Regions from separate parts of the Nocardia sp. NBC_01377 genome, predicted to be linked through region 2. Evidence: riboswitches for the same ligand, from Rfam matches in the RefSeq annotation. Region 2 holds a riboswitch; the other holds the start of a gene.

Region 1 (4,152 bases), 1.7 Mb from region 2:
TGGGCTGCCTGTACCCGGACCGCGTGATGCTCGGCGTCGGCACCGGTGAGGCGCTCAACGAGATCGCGACCGGCTACACCGGCGAATGGCCGGAGTTCAAGGAGCGGTTCGCCCGGCTACGCGAATCCGTCGACCTGATGCGCGCCCTGTGGACCGGGGAGCGCACCGATTTCGAGGGCCAGTACTACAAGACCGTCGGCGCTTCCATCTACGACGTGCCCAAGGGCGGTATCCCCGTCTACATCGCCGCGGGCGGCCCGCTGGTCGCCCGGTACGCCGGTCGCGCGGGCGACGGTTTCATCTGCACCTCGGGCAAGGGTATGGACCTCTACACCGAGAAGCTGATGCCCGCCGTCGCCGAGGGCGCGGGCAAGGCCGGGCGCTCGGTCGACGATATCGACCGGATGATCGAGATCAAGATCTCCTACGACACCGATCCCGAACTGGCGCTGGAGAACACCCGTTTCTGGGCGCCGCTGTCGCTGACCGCCGAACAGAAGCACAGCATCACCGACCCGATCGAGATGGAAACCGCCGCCGACGCGCTGCCGATCGAACAGATCGCCAAGCGCTGGATCGTCGCCAGCGACCCCGACGAGGCCGTCGCCCAGATCAAGCCGTACCTGGACGCCGGGCTCAACCACCTGGTCTTCCACGCCCCCGGCCACGATCAGCGCCGGTTCCTCGAACTGTTCGAACGCGATCTCGGCCCCCGCCTGCGCGCACTCGCCTGATCGATGAACGCGAAGAACCCCGTCCCGGGTCGTCGGGACGGGGTTCTTTCGTCTGTCGCGTCGAATCTCAGCGCAGCGCGCGCTCGAGGTCTCCGAGCAGGTCGTCCACATCCTCCAGGCCGACCGAGATGCGGACGACCCCATCGGACAGGCCGATGGTGGCGCGTCCCTCGGGCCCCATGGCGCGGTGCGTCGTGGTGGCCGGATGGGTGATGAGCGACTTGGAATCGCCGAGGTTGTTCGAGATATCGACGATCCGCAGCCGGTTCAGCACTTCGAAGGCCCGTTTCTTCGCCTCGTTCGCGGGCGCGTCGAGTTCGAAGGTGACCACGGTGCCGCCGCCGCTCATCTGGCTGGTCGCCAGCGCGTGCTGCGGATGCGATTCCAGATAGGGGTAGCGCACCCAGCTCACCGAATCGTTGCCCTCGAGGAAGCGCGCGATCCTCAGCGCCGATTCGGTGGAATGCCGCACCCGCAGCGGCATCGTCTCGAGCCCCTTGAGCAGCGTCCACGCGTTGAACGGGCTCAGCGCCGGACCGGTGTGACGCATCAGGTTCTTCACCGGACCGTCGATGTAGTCCTGCGGGCCGAGGATCGCGCCGCCGAGCACCCGGCCCTGACCGTCGATATGTTTGGTGCCCGAATAGACGAGGACGTCGGCGCCGAGGTCGAATCCGCGCTGGAGCAGCGGGGTGGCGAAGACGTTGTCCAGCACCACCTTCGCGCCCGCCGCGTGGGCGAGTTCACTGACCTTGCGCACATCGACCAGGGTCTGCATGGGATTGGCCGGGGTCTCGAAGAACACAGCCTGCGTCGGCACCGAAAGCGCCTGTTCCCACTGGTCCAGATCCTCGCCGTCGACGAAGACGGTTTCGATGCCCCAGCGCGGCAGGATCTCGTTGCACACCACGAAACAGGAGCCGAAGAGGCTGCGCGCCGCCACCAGTCGATCGCCCGCGCTCAAAAGCGCTCCGAGCGAGGTGAATACGGCCGACATTCCACTCGCCGTGGCGAAACAGGCTTCCGCGCCGTCGAGCAGACGCATCCGCTCCTCGAACATGGCGACCGTCGGGTTGCCGTAGCGGGAGTAGACGAAATGTTCGACGTCGCCGGTGAACGCGGCCTCGGCCGCCTCGGCGCTCTCGTAGACGAAACCGGAGGTCAGGTACAGCGCCTCGGAGGTCTCCTCGAAACCGGAGCGGCGCAGCCCGCCGCGCACACCGAGGGTCGCCGGACCGACATCGTCGGGCAGCGGCTTGTCGAACGCGCCGCCGGTGATCACGACTGCCGCCAGGGCAGACCCGTGGCACGCCAGCCCTGGCCGCCGCGGTGGCCGGAGTTGTCGAGGCCGCCCTCGAATCCGTCCAGCACGTTGTAGGACGGGCCGATGCCGAGCTGGGTCGCCAGATTCGCGGCATGCGCCGAACGCTGACCGGAGCGACACAGGAAGACCACGGGTGCTTCCGGATCGCGCGTCTCGAGGGCCTTGCCGAGCTGGTCGGCGAATTCGGTGTTGCGGGCGCCGTTGCTGTCGACCCATTCGATCAGCACCGTCGGCCGATCGATCGAGCTGGTGTCGGGCACGCCGACGAAACGCCATTCCGCGTCGGTGCGCACATCGACCAGGACGGCCTTGGGATGCTCCTGGAGTATTTCCCACGCCTGCTGCGGGGTGATGTCTCCGGCATAACTCATGTCGATCCTCCTGTGAATCCGCACTTGCCACACCCGTTTTCGGTGCGCGGCCGGGTCGTCACCCGGAGCACCCCACCGCGGAGGAGGGTTGCCGACCAGCAAGCCGGGGCTTGACGCTGGTTCTCATGACCTGAACTGAGATTGCCCGTCCGACGGCCGACATGTCAAACATTCATATGCGACACGCGGTCAGTTCGTCGGCGCCGGTCAACCACAGACCACCCACCTGTCGCCCGCCCGGAGAAAGTTCCAGGTCTCGGTGCTCACGCGGCCGTCGACCCGCACGGTGACGGCGGCCTTGCCCCGGTCACCGTTGACCCGCTGCTCCGCGACTTTCGGTATCTCGATCGAACTTCCGGACGATCCGCCCCCGGCGAACTGTCCTGCCAACGGCGACTTGCCCTCGTCGAATCCGTCGCACGCGACACCTGGCGGCGGCACCGCATCGGTCGAGTTGCGGGCGCTCGCGTAGTTCTGCGCGGCCGCCGCGATCCGGTCGGCCTCTGTGACATTTTTCTCAGCGGGCGAGAACACCCCGCCCGCCACGATCGCGACCAGCACGATCGCCGCGAAGACGGCGGCCGCGATGAACGGGGCCATCGTGCGTTTGTCGGTCTGATCGACCACGATCGCTTCGTCGTCCTCGGGGGCGGGGCGCTGCTCGGTCATCCCTCGATGATCCCTGGTCGGCGCGGGAATCCGACGTCCACCCCCGCCGCGCCCGTCCGGTCCGGCCGTGTGCCGTGGCGAAGCGGCGTCGGTAGGCTGGTATCACGGGTCGTTCGTGATCGCCGTGAGGTACGGCATCCATCCAGTTCACGACACCCTGATAGGTCGTATGACATGCCACCGATAGAATCGCGGGACTGCGGCCTGCTGTCATAGCCATATGACAGCTCACCGTCGTAGCGACCTGGGCAACGTGCGGGCACGTGCCGGCAGCGCCAGCGTCACGCATCGTGAGGTGCGACCGAACGACGCGTGAACTTAGCCTAAGCTAAGACCAACGCCATTAATTTCGAACATAAGGGTGCGCGGAAGAGATGACCGAACAGAGTGCAGCAGCGAGCGGTGATGCTCAGGCGGCCCGTCCGCTCCGCATCGCCATTGTCGGCGCGGGACCGGCGGGCATCTATGCCGCCGACGCGTTGATGAAGTCCGACGCCGACGTCAGCATCGACCTGTACGAGCGCATGCCCGCGCCGTTCGGGCTGATCCGCTACGGCGTCGCGCCCGACCACCCGCGCATCAAAGGCATCATCACCGCCCTGCACAAGGTGCTCGACAAAGAGCAGGTCCGCCTGCTCGGCAATATCGACTACGGCACCGACATCACCCTCGACGACCTACGCCGTTTCTACGACGCGGTCATCTTCTCCACCGGCGCGAACGCCGACCGCGCCCTCGACATCCCCGGCATCGATCTCGACGGCTCCTTCGGCGCCGCCGACTTCGTCTCCTGGTACGACGGGCACCCCGACGTGCCGCGCACCTGGCCGCTGGACGCGGAGAAGGTCGCGGTCCTCGGCGTCGGCAACGTCGCGCTCGACGTGGCGCGCGTGCTGGCCAAGACCGGTGACGAACTGCTGCCCACCGAGATCCCGCCGAACGTCTACGAGGGCCTGAAGGGCAACAAGGCGCTCGAGGTGCACGTCTTCGGTCGCCGCGGCCCGGCCCAGGCCAAGTTCACCCCGCTGGAACTGCGTGAACTCGACCACTCGCC
Region 2 (4,152 bases):
GGGTGTCAGCTGTGAATGTGTGGTCGAGGCCGGGTGGATCACCAGCGACCGCACGTCGCCGATATTGGCGACGTGGCTGTGCAGGGTCAGCGCGTCCACGAATTTCTTGCCCGCGTCGATACCGCCGCGCAGGTCGAAGGCGATGATCGCGCCCGCGCCCTTGGGGGCGAGTGCGGCGGCGCGCTGGTACCACGGCGAGGTGGGCAGACCCGCGTAGAAGACGGCTTCGACGTCCTCGTGGTTCGCGAGGAATTCGGCGACGGCCTTCGCGTTGGAGACGTGCCGCTCGATCCGCAGGCTCAGTGTCTCCAGACCCTGGGCGATCAGGAAGGCGTTGAACGGCGAGATCGCGGCGCCGAGATCGCGCAGCAACTGCACGCGCGCCTTGAGCGCGTAGGCGGGAGCGCCGAGATCGGCGAAGACCGCGCCGTGGTAGCTCGGGTCCGGCGTGGTGAAACCGGGGTAGCGCGACGCGCCGTCGGCGTCGGCCACCGTCCAGTCGAAGGTGCCGCCGTCCACGATGACGCCGCCGATGGCCGTGCCGTGTCCGCCGAGGTATTTCGTCGCCGAGTGTACGACGATGTCGGCGCCGTGGACCAGCGGCTGGATCAGGTACGGGGTGGCGACGGTGTTGTCGACGATCAGCGGGATGCCTGCCGCGTGCGCCACATCGGCGACCCCGCGGATGTCGAAGATGGCGCTACTCGGGTTGGCGATGGTCTCGCCGAAGAAGGCTTTGGTATTGGGCCGGATGGCGGCGCGCCACTGTTCGGGATCGTCCTGATCGTCGACGAAGGAGACCTCGATGCCGAGTTTGGGCAGCGAGTAGTGGAACAGGTTGTAGGTGCCGCCGTAGAGTTGCGGGCTGGAGACGATGTGATCACCGGCCGAGGCCAGGTTGAGGATCGCGTAGGTCTCGGCCGCCTGCCCCGAGGCGACGAGCAGCGCGGCCACTCCGCCCTCCAGCGCGGCGATGCGCTGTTCCACCACGTCCTGGGTGGGATTCATGATGCGCGTGTAGATGTTGCCCGGTTCGGCCAGCCCGAACAGCGCCGCGGCGTGATCGGTGTCGCGGAAGGCGTACGAGGTGGTCTGGTAGATCGGCAGTGCCCGTGCACCGGTGGCCTGATCGGGGGACTGGCCCGCGTGGATCTGTTTGGTCTCGAAGGACCAGGCGGCCGGATCGATCGGGGACGTCGTTGGATCGCTCATATCGTTCTCCAAATGAGGGGTTGTTCGCCGGACGAACGGGTTATCGCAACGCGGGCGACGGACAACAACACATTTCGGGATCCTCCTGAACAGCGCGCTTGCTCCCGGCCTTCGGGAGCCCGGTCATCACCCGGAGCACCCCACCGCAGCTGGAGGGTTGCCGACCAGCGAGCCGGGGCTTGACGCTGGCACTCATGACCTGAGAAACATGGTAACCGGACGGTGCGAAACGCCCGAATTCCGTTGGAAATATCACGCGGATTCGAGCGGGCGCGACTGCGAGCAGATGCGCTGGAGCTCGTTGTACGCGGTGAGTACCGCGGCGCGAGCGGCGCGGGCGGCGGTCTGCGGGTCGCTGTTGACGACCAGCTCCTCGGAATCGGCCATCGCGATATGGCACAGCATCTGCCAGGTGGCCACCACCAGGCGCACGCGCAGGGCGCCGGGGGCGTCGCCGGTGCGTTCGGCCAGGCATCGGGTGATCGCGGTGGTCTTGGTCTCGCCGAATTCCAGAGCGCGGGCGTTGACCGCGGGGCTGTTGCGCGCGATGCGCTGCATTTGCTGGAACTGCCGGAACGAGGTGACGTCCCCGCCGTTGGCGGCGCTGTCGATGATCGCCAGGTAGGCGTTGCACAGCGCGCGCAGATCGCTGTCGGCCCGCGGCTGCTGACGCAGGGCGATGGCGACGCCTTCGCCGAAATCGGAGACCGGGCCGAGGATGATGTCCTCTTTGGTCTCGAAATACCTGTTCACGGTGCGTGGTGACACGTCGGCGGCGTGCGCGATCTGCTCCACGGTGGTCGCCTCGAAGCCCTGGCTGTCGCACAGGTTCAGGGCGACTTCGATGATGCGCGCGCGGGTCTGGATCTTCTTGCGCTCGCGCAGGCTGGGGCCGCAGCGTCCCCGAGCCGAGCCGGTGGCGCGGGCATCGGCGGCCACGTCGATCGGCGCTGGTGAGTCGAGCATTTCCGCATTCTATCCCACGACTGTTACTGTTTGGCAGCCATAGGCAAATGTCTGATTGCGACATTTTTCTCTTGACGCCAAATGTCTGATGGTGACAGGATTAGCCGACTTGATCCGAAAGTCCTGTACTTCGAACGAGGAGACCGAGATGACCGACACCGCATCGGCGGCCGACGCACCGGGGAAACGGGGGAGTTCCGCACGTTGGCTCGCTCTCGCCGTCATCGCGCTGGCACAGCTCATGGTGGTTCTCGACGCCACTATCGTGACCATCGCACTGCCATTCGCACAACGTGATCTCGAGATCAGTCAGGGCAACACCCAGTGGGTGATGACCGCCTACACGCTGATCTTCGGCGGTTTGCTGCTGCTCGGCGGCCGCATGGCGGACTACCTGGGCCGCCGCAACATCTTCATCGCGGGCCTGATCGGCTTCGCCGCCGCGTCGGCGCTGGCCGGACTCGCGCAGAACGGGGCCCAGCTGTTCGTGGGCCGCGGCCTGCAGGGCGCCTTCGCCGCACTGCTCGCACCCGCCGCGCTGTCGCTGGTCTCGGTGACGTTCACCGAGGCGAAGGAGCGCGCGACGGCCTTCTCGATCTTCGCGGGCATCTCCGCCGCGGGCGCCGCCATCGGCTTGCTCGCCGGTGGCGCGCTCACCGAATACGCCTCGTGGCGCTGGACCCTGCTGGTGAACGCCCCGATCGCGATCATCGCGCTGATCGGCGCGCTCACCTTCGTCCTCAAGGACGTCCCCGCGCCGCGCACCGGCGGTTACGACGTGCCGGGCGCCGTCTCGGTGACGTTCGGTCTGGTCGCGATCGTCTATGGCTTCAGTCGCGCCGCCGAGGACGGCTGGACCGCGGGCAGCACGCTGGGTCTGCTCGCCGTCGGCGTCGTCCTGCTCGCGGTCTTCGTCGGGGTCGAGCGGCGCTCGGCGAATCCGCTGCTGCCGTTGCGTATTCCGGGTGAGATCAACCGGGGTGGCGCGCTGATCGTGGCGCTGCTGGTTCCGATCGCGATGTTCGCGATGTTCCTGTTCCTCAGCTTCTACTTCCAGAACACGCTGGGATACACGCCGCTGAAGGCGGGTGTGGCCTTCCTGCCCTTCCCGATCGGCATCGCCATCTCCGCGGGTATCACCAGCACCCTGCTGCCCAAGCTCGGCCCGCGTCCGCTGATGTTGGCGGGCGCCGTGCTCGGCACGATCGGTCTGCTCTGGCTGGCCCAGCTCGGCTTCGGCGACGGCTACGCGTTCAGCGTGCTGCCCGCGCAGTCGCTGATCGCGCTCGGCATGGGCCCGCTGTTCGTCGGCATGCAAGCCGTGGCCCTGCATCAGGTGGACGAGCAGGACTCCGGTGTCGCCAGTGCGCTGCTGAACGCGGCGCAGCAGGTCGGCGGCGCGGTGGGTACCGCGCTGCTCACCACGATCTCCGTGCAGGTCGCCAAGGATTACGTGATCGACAATCCCACCGTGTCCGATCTCGCCGCGCGCGCTTCGATCCACAGCTACGACGTCGCGTTCTACGTGGGCGCGGGCTTCTTCCTGGCCGCGATCCCGGTGATCGCGCTGATGATCCGGGACAAGCCGGAGAATCTGATCGAGGGAGCCGAGGACGACGTCAAGGTGCCGATGGCGGTCTGAGGAAACGAATCCGATCGTGGGTCCGCGTGCCGGTTGCGGTGCGCGGACCCACGTCGGTTCGGCAGGTAGGCGCATTATGCGTGACCTGCGCCGATATGCTCCCGATCACCTGATACCTACCTGCGGGTAACAACTAACACCGTTACCCGGGTACGCTGCGAGGTTACGCACAGTGGTACCTCCCCGCGCGGTGAGCACATCACCAGCAGTACGCTTGTCTTGTTTTGCACCACACGTCCCGCCGACAAGACGGGACATATACGTTGTCTGTTGGAACAGCTGGGGTCCGCTCACAAGCGTGTTCACCTGGCCGTGCAATGAGGGCACCATCC

Evidence for each region. A riboswitch is a leader RNA that binds a small molecule or an ion and turns the genes downstream of it on or off. The one in region 2 is predicted to bind S-adenosylmethionine.
Region 1: it holds a riboswitch for S-adenosylmethionine, as region 2 does, so the genes downstream of both, OG225_RS32135 (rhodanese-like domain-containing protein) here and OG225_RS39685 (bifunctional o-acetylhomoserine/o-acetylserine sulfhydrylase) in region 2, are expected to answer to the same signal.

What each region holds. Positions count from the first base shown of each region.
Region 1 covers NZ_CP109566.1:6,959,440-6,963,591, forward strand. The annotation lists gene fgd (glucose-6-phosphate dehydrogenase (coenzyme-F420)) at 1-734, shown strand, start outside; gene OG225_RS32130 (O-succinylhomoserine sulfhydrylase) at 802-2,016, opposite strand; gene OG225_RS32135 (rhodanese-like domain-containing protein) at 2,013-2,429, opposite strand; SAM riboswitch class IV at 2,445-2,560, opposite strand; gene OG225_RS32140 (hypothetical protein) at 2,637-3,098, opposite strand; gene OG225_RS32145 (FAD-dependent oxidoreductase) at 3,473-4,152, shown strand, end outside.
Region 2 covers NZ_CP109566.1:8,694,542-8,698,693, forward strand. The annotation lists gene OG225_RS39685 (bifunctional o-acetylhomoserine/o-acetylserine sulfhydrylase) at 1-1,212, opposite strand, end outside; SAM riboswitch class IV at 1,302-1,412, opposite strand; gene OG225_RS39690 (TetR/AcrR family transcriptional regulator) at 1,465-2,178, opposite strand; gene OG225_RS39695 (MFS transporter) at 2,327-3,820, shown strand.